2 linked regions of the Tistrella bauzanensis genome follow. The protein of the gene in region 1 interacts with the protein of each later gene in a pairwise test. Links are inferred from orthologs where the notes say so. Each region holds a gene or a part of one and is shown in the gene's direction. Other genes may lie near its edges. The genes, in order: cysK and cysE.

The links.
Region 2: the proteins of cysK (region 1) and cysE interact in binary tests that used the Escherichia coli proteins (3 or more experiments, as listed by UniProt). The link is inferred for Tistrella bauzanensis from one-to-one orthologs.

What each region holds. Positions count from the first base shown.
Region 1 is NZ_BMDZ01000050.1:15,755-21,874, forward strand. The notes cover bases 9-2,868. They hold cysK (cysteine synthase A), read left to right. Parts: upstream 9-876; coding sequence 877-1,860; downstream 1,861-2,868. Other genes in these bases: dut (dUTP diphosphatase), read left to right, coding at 9-256; IEW15_RS18155 (RrF2 family transcriptional regulator), read left to right, coding at 347-802; IEW15_RS18165 (HesA/MoeB/ThiF family protein), read left to right, coding at 1,967-2,794; IEW15_RS18170 (DsrE family protein), read left to right, coding at 2,794-2,868. In the rest of the region: more of dut, read left to right, coding at 1-8; more of IEW15_RS18170, read left to right, coding at 2,869-3,267; IEW15_RS18175 (response regulator), read right to left, coding at 3,331-4,224; IEW15_RS18180 (aspartate aminotransferase family protein), read left to right, coding at 4,666-5,865; argF (ornithine carbamoyltransferase), read left to right, coding at 5,862-6,120.
Region 2 is NZ_BMDZ01000014.1:11,698-21,298, forward strand. What follows is about bases 2,746-5,686. They hold cysE (serine O-acetyltransferase), read left to right. Parts: upstream 2,746-3,807; coding sequence 3,808-4,566; downstream 4,567-5,686. Other genes in these bases: IEW15_RS08130 (TetR/AcrR family transcriptional regulator), read right to left, coding at 2,746-2,958; IEW15_RS08135 (alpha/beta hydrolase), read right to left, coding at 2,967-3,605; IEW15_RS08145 (RrF2 family transcriptional regulator), read left to right, coding at 4,590-5,183; IEW15_RS08150 (cysteine desulfurase family protein), read left to right, coding at 5,180-5,686. Also shown: IEW15_RS08120 (TRAP transporter permease), read left to right, coding at 1-1,011; IEW15_RS08125 (pyridoxal-phosphate dependent enzyme), read left to right, coding at 1,045-2,328; more of IEW15_RS08130, read right to left, coding at 2,359-2,745; more of IEW15_RS08150, read left to right, coding at 5,687-6,316; IEW15_RS08155 (cysteine desulfurase family protein), read left to right, coding at 6,378-7,595; maiA (maleylacetoacetate isomerase), read right to left, coding at 7,946-8,635; IEW15_RS08165 (TRAP transporter large permease), read right to left, coding at 8,696-9,601.

The sequences.
Region 1 (6,120 bases):
GATCCGGCCACGGTCGGGGCTCGCCTTCAAGCATGGCGTCACCGTGCTCAACAGCCCCGGAACCATCGATGCGGATTACCGCGGCGAGGTGAAGGTGCTGCTGATCAATCATGGCGATGCCGCCTTCACCATCACCCGCGGCATGCGGATCGCCCAGATGGTGGTGGCGCCGGTCACGGCGCCGCTGCTGGCTGAGGTGGACGCCCTGCCCGCGACCGTGCGGGGAGCGGGCGGTTTCGGCTCCACCGGGGCCTGACCATCCGCGCGCCGCCGCCGATCGGATGGCCGGATCTTCCACCGGCCGGCCGGCGTGGTTCACGAACAGGATCGAACGGACAACAAGCCCATGCTCAGGCTGTCGAAAAAACTGCTGTTCGCGTTGGAAGCCGTGGTCGACATCGCCCATAACGGCGGCGCCGAACCCGTGCAGAGCAAAGAGATCACCCGCCGCCAGGGCATCCCACAGCGTTATCTGGAACAGGTGATGCAGCAGTTGGTTCACGCCGAGATCCTGGAAGGCGTGCGCGGACCGCGCGGCGGCTATCGGCTGGCGCGCGAGCGGCGCAAGATCACCATCGGCGACATCGCCCGCGTGGTGCGCGCCATGGAGAAGGCCGACGACCCGATGGCCGATCCCGCCGGTTCCGACCTTGGCCACATGGTGGTCCGGCCGGTCTGGCAGGAGGTCCAGGACGAATTGATGGCGCGGCTGGACGGTATCACCGTCGCCGATCTGTGCCAGCGCGCCGTGGAACAGGGCATCCGCAGCGAAGCGATGACCCGGATGGATTTCTCGATCTGAGCTGGCGCGCCGCACCCGCGCGCCACGCCGCGCCCGGGCCTTGAGACCGCGCCCCCCTGACAGGAGAGCCGATCATGACCGATACACCCGCCACCTGGCACCCCACGCCCACCCAGGGCCGCGGCCGGATCTATGACAACATCATCGACACCATCGGCGACACGCCGCTGGTGCGCCTGTCGCGCCTCGGCGCCGAGAAGCAGGTGAAGGGCGAGGTTCTGGCGAAGCTGGAATTCTTCAACCCCCTGGCCTCGGTGAAGGATCGCATCGCCGGCGCGATGATCGCCGCCGCCGAGGCGGAGGGCGCCATCGGCCCCGATACCGTTCTGGTCGAGCCGACATCGGGCAACACCGGCATCGCGCTGGCCTTCGTCTGCGCCGCCAAGGGCTATCGCCTGATCCTGGCCATGCCCGAGAGCATGTCGGTTGAACGGCGCAAGATGCTGAAGCTGCTGGGCGCCGAGCTGGAACTGACCCCCGCCAAGGCCGGCATGAAGGGCGCCATCGCCCGCGCGCAGGAGATTGTCGACAGCAATCCGAACGCGGTCATGCTGCAGCAGTTCCGCAATGCGGCCAACCCGGCCGTGCATCGGGTGACCACGGCCGAAGAGATCTGGGCGGATACCGCGGGCCGCGTCGATGTGGTGGTGGCCGGCGTCGGCACCGGCGGCACCATCACCGGTATCGGCCAGGTGCTGAAGCAGAAGAATCCGGCGATCCGCATGGTCGCGGTCGAACCGGAAGACAGCGCCGTGCTCTCAGGGGGCCTGCCCGGCCCGCACAAGATCCAGGGCATCGGCGCCGGCTTCGTGCCCGAGATCCTGGACCGGTCGGTGATCGACGAGGTGCTGACCATCGCCAACGAAACCGCCTTCGACTATGCCCGCCTGCTGGCGCGCAGCGAAGGCATCCCGTCGGGTATCTCGTCGGGGGCCGCGGTCGCGGCCGCGGTGGAGATCGCCCAGCGGCCCGACATGGCCGGCAAGATCATCGTCGCGATCGTGCCCTCCTTCGCCGAACGCTATCTGTCGACCGACCTGTTCAACGGCCTGGACTGATCCGACGGACCCGGCAGGCGGGCGGCGGGTCATCCCGCCGCCCGCCCCGCGCGCGGCCCCTCTTCCACACAGACCCGACACCTCCACCAAGGCCGATATCACCGCCATGAGCGATGACGACGAGCTTACCGACGCCGAGATCGAGCGTTACAGCCGCCAGCTTGTCCTGCCGGAATTCTCGGAAGCGGCACAGCTGGCGCTGAAGCGCGCCCGCGTGCTGCTGATCGGCGCCGGCGGGCTTGGCGCGCCGCTGGGCCTGTATCTGGCGGCGGCGGGGGTCGGCACCATCGGCATCGTCGATGGCGACCGGGTCGACCTCAGCAATCTTCAGCGCCAGATCATCCACCGCACCAATGATATCGGCGTACCGAAGGTGGACAGCGCCGCCCGCGCGATCCGCGCGCTCAACCCGCTCACCCGGGTGGAAACCCACGACATGCCGATCAGCGCCGCCAATGCCGAGGCCCTGATCGGCGGTTATGATCTGGTTGCCGACGGTTCGGACAATTTCGACACCCGGTTTCTGGTCAACGACGCCTGCCACCTGCTGGGCCGGACGCTGGTGTCGGCGGCGATCCTGCGCTTCGACGGCCAGGTCTATACCTTCGCCTCGCATCGCCACCGCGAGGGTCCGACCGGCGGCCCCCGTCTGCCCTGCTATCGCTGCCTCTATCCGGCGCCGCCGCCGCCGGGGCTGATCCCCAGCTGTTCCAGCGGCGGCATCATCGGCGCGCTGGCCGGCATGGTCGGTTCGCTTCAGGCGCTGGAGGTGGTGAAGGAACTGACCGGCCTCGGCGAGGGGCTGGCCGGGCGGATGCTGATCATCGACGCGCTGTCGAACCGCTTCCGCAGCGTGCGCCTGCCCGCCGATCCCGACTGCCCGCTCTGCGGCAGCCATCCGCGCATCACCCGGATCGGCCAGGAGGCGGGCTGATGCCGGATGGAGAGGTGACGCCAGCCGGCGGGCCGGTCACCGGGCTGATCCTGCAATCCGGTGCCGTCGACCGGGTGCATTACGGGTTGGCGATGGCTGCTGCGGCGCTGGCCCTGTCGACGCCGGTGGTGCTGTTCTTCACGAATGCCGCCCTGCTCAGCCTGCGTGCCGCCGGCCCCGACGGGCGTCCCGGCTGGGCCGATGCGCCGCTGGGCGCCGACTTGATTGCGGCGGGCATCGCCACCGATGCGGCCGGCTATGACGCCGGCCTCACCAGCCGCGGCGCGGCCGGCATCGAGGATCTGATCGAGGCGGTGTCGGAACTGGGCGGCCGGTTCATGATCTGCGAGATGGGCCTGCGCGCCATCGGCCTGGACCGCACGGCGCTGCGCACCGATATCGGCTTCGAAGAGGGCGGTCTGGTCACGCTCTATCGCATCCTTGGCCCCGACGGCCGGCTGGTGGTCATCTGATCCGGCCGGCGCACCGGTCCGGCGCGGGCGGGCGGCGGCGCCCATCCGATCAGTGGCGCCCGATCAGCGGCGCCCATCCGGCGCGCGGCGGCTTTCCTCGAAATCGCGCAGCGCCATGGGCTCGAACGGGCCGGCGCCGTTCTCGGCCTCGTTCGCCTCCCGGCGGCCGGCGGCCCGGCCGGATTTGAAGGTCTGCTCGTTGACGAAATCGATCAGCGCCGCGATCAGCCGGTCGCCCTGAGCTTTGTCGACGATGCCGGTGTCGCGCAGGGCCGCGCGCAGATATTCATCGAAGCGGCGCTTCACCTCGGGCGTGCGCTGTGCCCAGTATTCGACCGAGCCGGTGAGATAGCCCAGCATGAACACCTGTTCGGCATGGACATTGCCGAAATCGGGGTTGGCCAGCGCACGCGCCAGCGCCACCACCCGGCTGACCCGCAGCAGGACGTCGTCGTTCTGGATGGTCGGCGGCCCCTCGGCCAGCTTCAACTGCCGGCTGGCCAGTTCCGCCTGCGGGCGGGCCAGGGCATCACGGGCGGAGGTCAGCACCTCACGCCGGCGTTCGCGGGCATGCGGGGTCTTCGGCCGGGTCCAGAACTCCACCCGCTCGATCAGCTTGGCCAGGCTTTCCGACTTGATAATATAGTCGTCACCGCCGGCTTCCAGGCAGGCACGCACGGTTTCGCGCGTGTCGAGCGAGGACAGGAAGATGATCGGCACCGTGCTGCCCAGAATTTTGCGGATCCGGCCACAGGCCTCGATACCGTCCATGCCCGGCATCATGATGTCGAGGATGAGCAGCTTGGGCGTGTTCGATATGCACAGCTGTATGGCCTGTTCGCCGTTATTGGCGGTGAACACCGAGAATCCATGCGCCTCCAGCACATCGCGATAGAGCTTTCGCAGACTGTCCTGGTCCTCGGCGAGGACGATGAGGCCGCGGCTGGTGACGGTCATGATCTGCCTGTACTGTCGCCGCCGCCTGCTTCCCGTGACAGGGAGACAGAACGCCGGCCGGGATCGAGGGCCGTTCGGATCAGGCGCCGGTACGCCGTCCGGTTCAGAACCGTCCGGATCGGGGCCATCCGGAGTGGGGCCGTCCGGATCGGGGCCATCCGGATCGGGTTCGGGGACGGCCTTGCCTGTGTGACAGGGTGCTGCAACCACCAAGTGTATTCTTGAGGGAGGCACCATCCACACACGTCCGTGGCGGACCTTCATATATGATGTGAGCGTACACCGTGCGATGTTCGCGCACCAAGGAAATCCGCCGCTTCGGCGCTGTGCTGCGCGATTGACAGCACCGGTTCCACACCGGATACTCGCCCCTTTCCGTCGTGTCCGCCACAGTCCGTGTGCGGATATCCAGACGGATCCCCACACGAGGAGCGAGGGACGATGATCCCGGCCGTGATGCCGACCTATGCGCGGACAGATCTGACGTTCGACAAGGGCGAGGGCGCATATCTCTACACGGCGGACGGGCGACGATTCCTCGATTTCGCCAGCGGCATCGCCGTGAATGCTCTGGGGCATTCACATCCGCATCTGGTGTCGGCGCTGACCGGCCAGGCGGCGAAGCTGTGGCATGTATCGAACCTGTATCAGAGCCCCGGCCAGCAGCAGGCCGCCGAAAGGCTGGTCGCCGCAACCTTCGCCGATACGGTGTTCTTCTCCAATTCCGGCGCCGAGGCGATCGAATGCGGCATCAAGATGGTGCGGCGCTATTTCGACCTGTCCAACCAGCCTGGTCGTTACCGGATCATCACCGTTCAGGGCGCCTTCCACGGCCGCACGCTGGCGACGCTGGCAGCGGCGGGCAACCCGAAATATCTCGACGGCTATGATCCGGTGGTCGACGGCTTCGACCATGTGCCCTTCGGCGATCTGGACGCGGCCGCGGCCGCGGTCACGGCCGAGACCGCGGCGATCCTGATCGAGCCGGTTCAGGGCGAGGGCGGCATCCGGCCGGCGGCGCTGGACTATCTGCGCGGCCTGCGCAAGCTTGCCGACGAACATGGCCTGCTGCTGTTCCTAGACGAGGTCCAGTGCGGCTTCGGCCGGACGGGAAAGCTGTTCGCCCATGAATGGGCGGGTATCGCCCCCGATATCATGGCGGTGGCCAAGGGTATCGGCTCGGGCTTCCCGATGGGTGCGTGTCTTGCGACCGAAAAAGTCGCCAATGTCATGGGCCCCGGCAGCCACGGCTCCACCTTTGGCGGCGGACCGCTGGCGATGGCGGTGTGCAACGCCGTGCTGGACGTGATGCTGGAAGACGGCTTCCTCGATCAGGTGCAGCGCGCATCCGACCGCTTGTGGGGCGAGCTGTCGCAACTGGTGCCGAACTATCCAAACGTGCTGACCGAGGTGCGCGGCGCCGGACTGATGCTGGGCCTGAAATGCGCCGCCGCCAACGGCCGCATGGTCGATGCCTTCCGTGCCAACGGGCTGCTGACCGTGCCGGCCGGCGACAATGTCGTGCGCCTGCTGCCGCCGTTGATCATCGGTGATGCCGAGATCGACGAGGCGCTGGACGCCATCCGGCGCGCCTGCGATCAGGTTGCCGCCGAGATCGGAACAGAGGAGGCCGCAGGATGACGGCCGCTGACATGACCACCCTGATCCGGCTGCGGCCGGCCGGGGCGCCACCGCGCCATTTTCTGGACCTGGACGCCATGGCGACCAGCGATCTGCGCGCGATGCTGGATTTCGCCCATGCGCTGAAGGCGCGGCGCAGGGCGGGCATACGCCCGCCGCTGCTGGCCGGGCGTACCCTGGCGATGATCTTCGAAAAGCCGTCGACCCGCACCCGGGTGTCGTTCGAGGTGGGGATGAACGAGCTGGGCGGTTCGG
Region 2 (9,601 bases), on another replicon or contig:
CTGTCATATTCGGACATCATGAAAGCGGCGGCGATCCCGGCCTTCCTCTATTTCGTGGCGATCTTCATCGCCGTCGACGTCGAGGCCCGGCGCAACCGGCTGACGCCACCCGAAGGGGCCGGGGCCGAGAGCATCCGGCAGATCCTGAAGGACGGGCTGTTCATGCTGCTGCCGTTGGGGGTGATGATCGCCACGCTGCTTCAGGGATTGACACCGTCCCTCGCCGGCCTCTATGGCATCGCGGCCTTTCTGCTCTCCCTGGCCGTCCGATACTGGCGGGAACCACGCCGCATCGTCTCGATCGTCCTGGATGCCGCCATCGAGGCGCCGAAGATGATGGCGCCGGTCATTGCCGCCTGTGCCGTCGGCGGCATCATCGCCGGCATCATCTCGCTGACCGGTCTGGGGGTGCGGTTCACCAGCATCATCGCCTATGTGGCGGGCGACAGCGCCGTCCTGTTCCTGGCCCTGACCATGATCGTGGCGGTGGTTCTCGGCATGGGCATGCCGACCTCGGCCGTCTATATCATCCTGGCGTCGATCCTGGCGCCCGGCATGGTGGAACTCGGCTTCCAGCCACTGGCGGCGCATATGTTCATCTTCTTCGGCGCGGTGATGTCGAACATCACGCCGCCGCTCGCCATCGCCTCGTTCGCCGCCGCCGCCGTCGCGGGGGGCGATCCGTGGCGGACCAGCGTGTACGCGGTCAAGATGGGGGTCGGTGTCTTCCTGCTGCCCTTCATCTTCGTCTATGAACCCGCGCTGCTGGGGCAGGGAAGCCTGCTGGAGGTCGCTCACGCCATGCTGACCGCCATGGCTGGCATCGCCATCCTGTCGGTCGCGGCCACCGGCTGGTTTCTGCGACCGCTGCACCCGGTGATGCGGCTGATCCTCGGCGCCGGTTCGATCGGCATGATCTTTCCCGGCACCTTGAGCGACATGCTGGGCCTCGCCGCCGCGGGCTCGGTCATGCTCATGCTGTGGGTACAGCGCCGGCGCGCGGCGACCTGACCGCCCCTGCATTCACAGAACAGGACATCCGCCATGCCGGAACGACGCCCGAACGCCAAGGTGGCCGGGTATGAATGCCTGCGCTGCGGCGCACGCTATCCCGCCGATCATCGGATCGATTCCACCGGCTGCGGCATCTGCCGGGCCGACGCCCCCTCGAACCTGGAGGTGGTCTACACCGCAGAGAGCCTCGCACGACGGACCATGCCGACACTGTCGGCGGATGGAGGCCTTGCCGCCTTCGCCGATTACCTGCCGGTCGAGGCCTGCGAGATGGTGAGCCTCGGCGAAGGACACACGCCCCTGATCCGGGCGAATGAGCTTGGCGCGCGGCTGGGCATCGACGATCTGTGGATCAAGGATGAGAGCCGCAATCCGACCTGGTCGCACAAGGACAGGTTCTCGGCGATCGCTGTGTCCTTCGCGAAGCGGCAGGGCCACCGTTTCATCGCGACCGCCTCGTCCGGGAACGCCGGAGCCTCGCTCGCCGCCTATGCCGCCAGGGCCGGCCTCAACTGTCTGGTGGTCACCTTCGAAGGCGCGCCGGGGCCGGTGGTCGATCAGATCAGGCGCTATGGTGCCGTGGTGGTGGAACTTGCCGACAAGACCAGACGCTGGCCGATCCTGGCCGAGGGGGCAGCACGGTTCGGCTGGTTCGTGACCTCGCCCTTCCAGGCGCCGGTGATCGGCAGTCATCCTTACGGGATCGAAGGCTATAAGACGATCGCCTATGAGATCGTCGCCCGCCAGCAGGGGCGGGTGCCCGACTGGGTCGTCGTGCCCGCCGCCTATGGCGACAATCTCCGCGGCATCTGGCGGGGCTTCTGCGATCTTCAGGCAGCCGGGCTGACCGGCCATCTGCCGAAGATGGCTGCGGCCGAGATCCACGGATCGGTCAGGGACAGCCTTGCCCGGCCGGGCGATGCGCTGGTCACGGCCCGGCCCCGGTCCCCCACCCAGGCCCTGTCCATCGGCACGGTGCAGGGAACCTTCCAGTCCCTGGTCTCGGTGCGCCGGTCAGGTGGGGTTGCCGAGGTGGTCGCCGATGCGGCACTCTGGCAGGCACAGGCCGATCTTGCCCGCCACGAAGGCATTTTCGGCGAGCTGTCGAGCATGGCATCGATCGCCGCCGCCGGTCAGTTGCGGCAGCGCGGGGTCATCGGCCCGGAGGAGAGCGTGGTCTGTATCATGACCGCGAGCGGCCTCAAGGATATCGATCAGCGGCCGCCGCAGCCCGCCACCCGCCACAAGCTGGCAGGCGGTCTCGACGAGGTTCTGCGCCTTCTGGCCGCTGAATTCGGCACCGGCTTCGCCTGATACCGGCGCCCATTCCGGGCTCACCCCATGTCAGGCGGGTGCGCAGTATAGCTCGATCATCTCCCGCATCGCGGCACGGGCGGCGTCCAGCGCCTGGGGGCGCACGCCGTTCTCGCCCAGGATATCGTCGGCCAGATAGTCCGAGGCCGCCATCAGCATGGTGCCGAGCAGATCGGGATGGCGGCTGCGCAGCCGGCCAGCCGCGGCCAGCGCGTGGATCGCGCGTTCCGAGGTGTCCAGACAATGGCTGCGGCTGACGGCGATCCAGTCGCTCCAGCCCAGCACCATCAGCCCGTCGCGATAGATCAGGCGGTGCAGGCCGGGTTCGGCGCAGATGATGTCGAAAAAGCCGTCGAAGGCGAGGGTCAGGGCCAGGCGGGGGTCGGCGGCACCCGCCGCGCGGGCCGAGAGGCGGCGCTCGATCCCGGCGCTCACCGCGACGAAGGCGGCGCGAAACACCGCCTTCTTGTCGGCGAAGTGATGATAGAACCCGCCCTTGGTGACGCCGGCCGCGGCCAGGATGTCGGCCAGCGTCACCGCCTCGAAGCCGCGTTCGGTGAACAGGCGGCAGGCCTCGGACAGGATCCGCGCACGGGTCCGTTCCTTCTGTGCCTGCCGTTGCCCGGTCACCGCGCCGCTCAGAGCCCGGCGCGGGTCAGGTAGTCGTCGGAAAGGGCTGCGACCGTGTCGAGATTCTGGCCGAAGAAATGGTCGGCTCCCGGCACCACGCGATGTTCGATGGTGATGCCCTTCTGCGCGTTCAGCTTGGTCGACAGCTTGTTGACCGACTCCGTCGAGACGATGTCGTCGCGGTCGCCGTGGATGATCAGGCCCGAAGACGGGCAGGGCGCCAGAAAGGTGAAGTCGTACATGTTGGCCGGCGGTGCCACGGCGATGAAGCCGTCGATTTCCGGCCGGCGCATCAGCAGTTGCATGGCGATCCAGGCCCCGAACGAGAAGCCGGCGATCCAGCAGCCGGTGGCGTTCGGGTTATAGTTCTGCATCCAGTCGAGTGCCGAGGCGGCATCGCTGAGTTCACCCTGGCCGTTGTCGAAACTGCCCTGAGAGCGGCCGACGCCACGGAAGTTGAACCGCAGGACCGAAAAACCGCGCGATTTGAACGACTGGAACAAAGTGTATGCCACTTTGTTGTTCATCGTACCCCCATGCTGCGGGTGGGGGTGCAGGATCAGCGCGACCGGCGCGTTCTTGGCTGTGCCGTGGTGATACCGGCCTTCAAGGCGTCCTTCGGGTCCGTTGATGATCACTTCGGGCATTGCTGCTCCTAGATAAACGCTATCGACCGGCGGCAATCGCGACTGCAATCTTGACTGTTTCGGTCGGATTTCCGTAGAGTCCGACGAAACGACGTCGGGTCGCGCAGCTGCGGTCGGGGCGCCATAACAAATCCGTCGCCGAACGCACGAGGGGCGCCATCTGATATCAGGTGGCGCCGCCAAACGCGGGGTGGCGGATGATATCACACGGTGCGAGGCCATGTTCAAGAGCCTGAAACGCGAGATCGACGTCGTCTTCGATCGCGACCCGGCGGTGCGGAGCCGTCTGGAGGTGATTCTGTGCTATCCCGGCTTCCATGCGATCCTGATCTACAGGGCGGCAAACTGGCTCTGGCGCAGGGATGTGAAGCTTCTGGGACGCTGGGTATCGCATCTGGGCCGGTTCCTGACCGGCATCGAGATCCATCCCGGCGCGACAATCGGGCGCGGATTCTTTATTGACCACGGCATGGGCGTGGTGATCGGCGAGACCACCGAGATCGCCGACAACGTCACGCTGTATCAGGGCGTGACCCTTGGCGGCACCAGTTGGGAGAAGGGCAAGCGCCATCCCACGGTCGAGACCGGCACCATCGTCGGCGCCGGCGCCAAGGTGCTGGGGCCGATCACGGTGGGCCGCGACGCCCGGATCGGATCGAATGCCGTGGTGGTGAAGGATGTGCCCTCGGGGGCCACCGTGGTCGGTATTCCTGCCCGCATCGTCAAGGCACGTGGCGGCAAGGACGAGGAACTGCCGCGTTTCGACGCCTACGCGATGGCGGCGTCGGATCTGCCTGATCCGACGACCCGGATCGTCGAGGGATTGTTGAGCGAGGTTCAACGCCTGTCAGGCCGGATCAACACCCTGGAGGCGAGCCTGGATCCTGAGCGTGCCGCGCGTGCCGCCGATGATGGCGAAGCACGCATCCACCGCCTGCCTGCCGCCGGCGACCGGCGCTGACCGCTCAGGAGCCGACCCATCCGATGCCAAACTCTGACACTGTGACTGCCGACGCCTCTCTCGATCCTGACTGTCGCCGCGAGGTCACGCCGGCTCGCGTCACGGCGCCCGCACAGGCGAAGTCTGTATCGCCCGGTGCCGCCGTCGGCGGATCGGGGCTGGTGCGGGTTGGGGCACGCGCGCATTACGCCGTGGTGGCGATGGTCGATCTGGCGCGGCGCTGCTGCGCGACGCCGACCTGCATTTCCGATATCGCCGCCTGTGCCGATATTCCGCCGGCCTATCTTGAGCAGTTGTTCCGCAAACTCAGGCGGCGTGGGCTGGTGCGCAGTGCCCGTGGTGCCGCCGGCGGCTATTGCCTGGCCCGGCCGCCGGAGGCGATCAGTGTCGCCGATGTGGTGGTTGCGGTCGAAGGCGGCGACGGCCGTCTGCGGGGCGTGGAAGGCCGCTATGGCTGTGACGTCGCGGCCCTGTGGGGGATGATCGATGCGGGGGTCACGGCACAGTTGCAGGCGGTCAGCATTGCTGAACTGGCCGGGCTGGTGCCGGCTGCGGCCGACCCCCTGGCCGGCCCTCTGGCTGATGCCGTGAAGCCCCTGGCTGGTGCGGCGGAATGACCCGCATCCGCCATTTCCTGGACCACAATGCCGGCGCGCCGCTGCTGGATGCGGCACGCGCGCGGATGATCGAGGTGATGGATCTGGCCGGCAATCCGTCATCGGTGCATGCCGAGGGGCGGGCCGCGCGGGCGGTTGTGGAACAGGCCCGCGCCGAGGTGGCGGCTTTGTGTGGAACCGCCAGCGACCGGGTGCTGTTCACCTCTGGCGGCACCGAGGCGAATGCCTGGATGCTGCATCAGGTGCGCCCGGGCCGGCTGCTGGTCTCGGGCGTCGAACATGACAGCATCACCCGCGCGCGGCCGGATGCGATGGTGTTGCCGGTGGATGGCGGCGGGGTGGTCGATCCCGATACCGTCGCCCGCGCCCTCGATACCCTGCCGGGTGGCCCCGCGGGTGCCATGGTGGTGGTGATGGCGGTGAACAATGAAACCGGCGTGATCCAGCCGATTGCCGAGATCGCCGGCGTTGTCCGTGCCCGTGGAGCCCGGATCGCTTGCGATGGCGTGCAGGCAGCCGGCCGGATCGATCTGGTGCCTCTGGCCGGGCTGGCCGATTTTCTGTCGCTGTCGGCGCATAAGATCGGCGGGCCGAAAGGCGTGGGCGCGCTGATCGCGGGGGCCGGCGTCGAACCCGGCGCGATGATCGCCGGCGGCCAGGAATTCCGCCGTCGGGGCGGCACCGAGAACCTGCCCGGTATCGCCGGCTTCGGCGCGGCGGCGGCTGTGGTGGCGGCCCGTGATCGGGAGGGCGAGAACCGGCGGATCGGCGCATTGCGCGACCGGATCGAGGCGGCACTTGCAGCCGTCGCCGATGATGTGATCTTTGCGGGACGTGACGCCTGGACCGGACGGGTCGCCAACACGACATCGGTGGTGCTACCGGGCCTTGCGGGCGAGATGCAGGTGATGCGGATGGATCTGGCAGGCATCGCCGTTTCAGCGGGTTCGGCCTGTTCGTCGGGTAAGGTGACGGCGAGCCCGGTGCTTCTGGCGATGGGATTGGGGGATCTGGCGGGACAGGCGATCCGGGTCAGCCTTGGTGTCTCGACCACCGAAGACGATGTCGATGCTTTTGTGCGGGCCTGGACGGCGATGGCCGCCCGTCGCCTGCGGACCACAGTTTCGGCCTGACGTCGATCGGGCCGCACAGAAAGAACCAGCGCCGATGACCGCGATGGAGAGATCCGCCCGCATGTCCGACCCCGCCCGCATGCCCGCCCCCATCGACAGCCCGGCGGGCGACCCCATCTATCTGGACAATCAGGCCACCACCCCCATGGACCCGCGGGTTCTGGAGGCGATGATGCCCTATCTGACCCACCAGTTCGGCAACCCCCATTCGGCGACCCACCGCTGGGGCTGGGATGCCGAGGCGGCGGTGATGAAGGCACGCCGTCAGGTCGCGACGCTGATCGGTGCCGATGCCGACGAGATCGTCTTCACCTCGGGCGCCACAGAGGCGAATAATCTGGCGATCAAGGGTGCTGCCCTGGCGGCGGTGGCGGCGGGTGATCGGCGCCGGCATCTGGTGGTGAGCGCGATTGAACATCGCTGCGTGCTGGCCGCAGCCGAGCGGATGGTGGCGTCACACGGCTTCGAGCTGACCGTGGTGCCACCGGGACCGGATGGCATCGTGCCTGTCGATGCGGTGGTGGCGGCGCTGCGCGATGACACCCTTCTGGTGTCGGTGATGGCGGTGAACAACGAGATCGGCACGGTACAGCCGGTGGCCGAGATCGCCGTCCGCGCCCATGAGCGTGGTGCCCTGGTTCATACCGATGCCGCCCAGGCGGCCGGCCGCATTCCGCTGGATCTGCGACGGGTGCCGGTCGACATGCTCAGCCTGTCGGGCCACAAGATCTATGGCCCCAAGGGTGTGGGCGCATTGTTCGTGCGCCGGGGGATCGAAGCCCGGATCGAACCGTTGTTCGATGGCGGGCGTCAGGAACGCGGCCTGCGCGCCGGCACCCTGCCGACACCGCTGGTGGTGGGCCTGGGCGAGGCGGCGCGGCTGGCGCGTCAGGAGGGGCCGGACGAAACCATCCGCATCGGCCACCTGCATCTCAGGTTGCTGGACCGTCTGCGCGCGGCGGGTCTGGCACCCGAGATCAATGGTGCGCCGTTCACCGGCATGGAGGCGCCGGGACACGGCGCGCGGGTGCCGCACAATATCAACCTGTCGCTGCCGGGCACCGAGGCCGACCGCATCATCCGCAGCCTGCCCGATCTGGCGATGTCGGCAGGCTCGGCCTGTTCATCGGCGGCGGTGGAGCCGTCTTACGTGCTGCGGGCGCTGATGCTGTCGGAGGCCCGGGTCACCGCCGCCCTGCGCCTGGGCCTCGGCCGGTTCACCACCGAGGACGAAATCGACCGCGCGGCGGTGATGCTGTCGCGGGTGGTGGGGCGCTGATCCGGCAGGCAGCATGTGCTGCGCCATAAAACGCCGTGAAGCGGCGGTTGCACCGGAGATAATTATCGGGCCATCGTATGAATGCCCTCGTCCCGCGACAGCGGCGGACGGGCCCTGGCACCGGATATTCCTCACATGAGCCCTGTATCTGCCGAAGGCGCCTGTGTCATGCCGCGGCCGCGCCACACATGACCGCTGGCCCGTCTGGCACCTGCCGGTGCTGTCGGTTGCCGACGTCGACCTGACCGCCGCCGGTTTTGTCGGCGACCCGACGGCGACATCAATTCCGGATTGAAGATATTGAGACAGCAGGATGCGATACCTGACGACGCCGAATCCGGCTGGTGCCATTACCCCTCGGCATCCGGCTGACGTTCCGGCAGGGCATCGGCGAAGGCCGGCAGCGCATTGCAGGCGGCCTCCACCGCCACCAGCCGCGGATAGGCGTCCATCGGGCAGTTGAAGCGGCGGGCATTGTAGATCTGCGGCACGAGGCACAGGTCGGCCAGGCCCGGCTGGTCGCCATAGAGGAAGGCGCCACCGGTCCCCGCGTCCAGCGCCTGCTGTGCCAGGGCCTCGGCGGCCGTCAAACCCTCGGCGATCCAGTGGCGATACCATGTGTCTGCCGTGGCCTGATCATGGCCGAGCGGGCCTTTCAGATATGCCAGGATCCGCAGATTGTTCACCGGATGGATGTCGCAGGCGATGGTCAGCGCGAAGGCGCGGGCCTGGGCGCGGGTCCACGGATCGGCCGGCAGCAGGGCCGGTTCCGGGCAGATCTCGTCCAGCCATTCGATGATCGCCAGCGACTGGGTCAGCACGGTGGCGCCGTCACCGCCCGACAGGTCGAGCGCCGGCACCAACCCCGCCGGCGCGATCGCCTTGAAGGCCGCGCTGCGCTGTTCCGCCTTGCGCAGATGCACGAAACGCTGGTCCGGCGCCACACCCTTCAGGTTGAAGGCGATCCGGCAGCGATAGGCGGCTGACGAGCGGAAATAACCGTGAAACACGGCATGGTTCAGCTCAGCGGTCGACGTCATTGCGTGGTCTCCGGCCAGGTGTGGGATCAGACAGGGGGCGGGATCAGACGGGGGGCGGGATCAGAAGCCCAGAAGATGGGGCAGGTACAACACGATCTGGGGAAGGGCGATCAGGGTCGCGACCCTCAGGCCATCGGCCGCGATGAAGGGCAGCACACCCCGGATCACCACCGCCAGATCGAGCTTGGGATCAATGCCCTTCAGCACGAACAGGTTCATGCCGATCGGCGGCGTGATCAGGCCCAGTTCCACCACCGTGACCAGCAGGATGCCGAACCAGATCGGATCGATGCCATTGGCCTCGATCAGCGGAAACACCGCCGGCACGGTCAGCAGCACCATCGACATGCTGTCCATGAAACAGCCAAGCACCAGATAGAACACCACGAGCAGGATGATGACCTCGATCTGCCCCAGCCCGGCACCGGCGATGGCGCTGACCAGGGCCGCCGGCAGGCCCGATGTCTCGACGAAATAGTTGAACAGCGCCGCGCCGATCAGGATCAGGAAGATCATCGCCGAGGTCAGCGCGGTTTCGGCCATGGCGTCGCGCAGGCTGCCGCCCTTCAGCCCGCCGCGCAGCCAGGCCAGCAGCACGGCGCCGCCGGCACCGATCGCGGCCGCTTCGGTGGGCGAAAACAGCCCGGTATAGATGCCGCCGATCACCAGCCCGAACAGCATCGCGATATCCGCCACCGCCAGCAGCCGGGCGGCACTGGACCGGGGGGCATCGTCGGCTGTGGCACGGCGGTCGCCGCGCGGCGGCAGATTGCGGGCCGATACACGCGCGGCGATCATGTAATAGAGCGTTGCCAGAACGCCCGGTACAAGGGCGGCCGCGAACAGCGCGCCGATCGACTGTTCGGTGATCAGCGCATACAGCACGATAATCACGCTGGGCGGGATCAGCACGCCCAGCGTGCCGCCGGCGGCCACAGCACCGGCGGCGAGCGCATCGGGATAGCC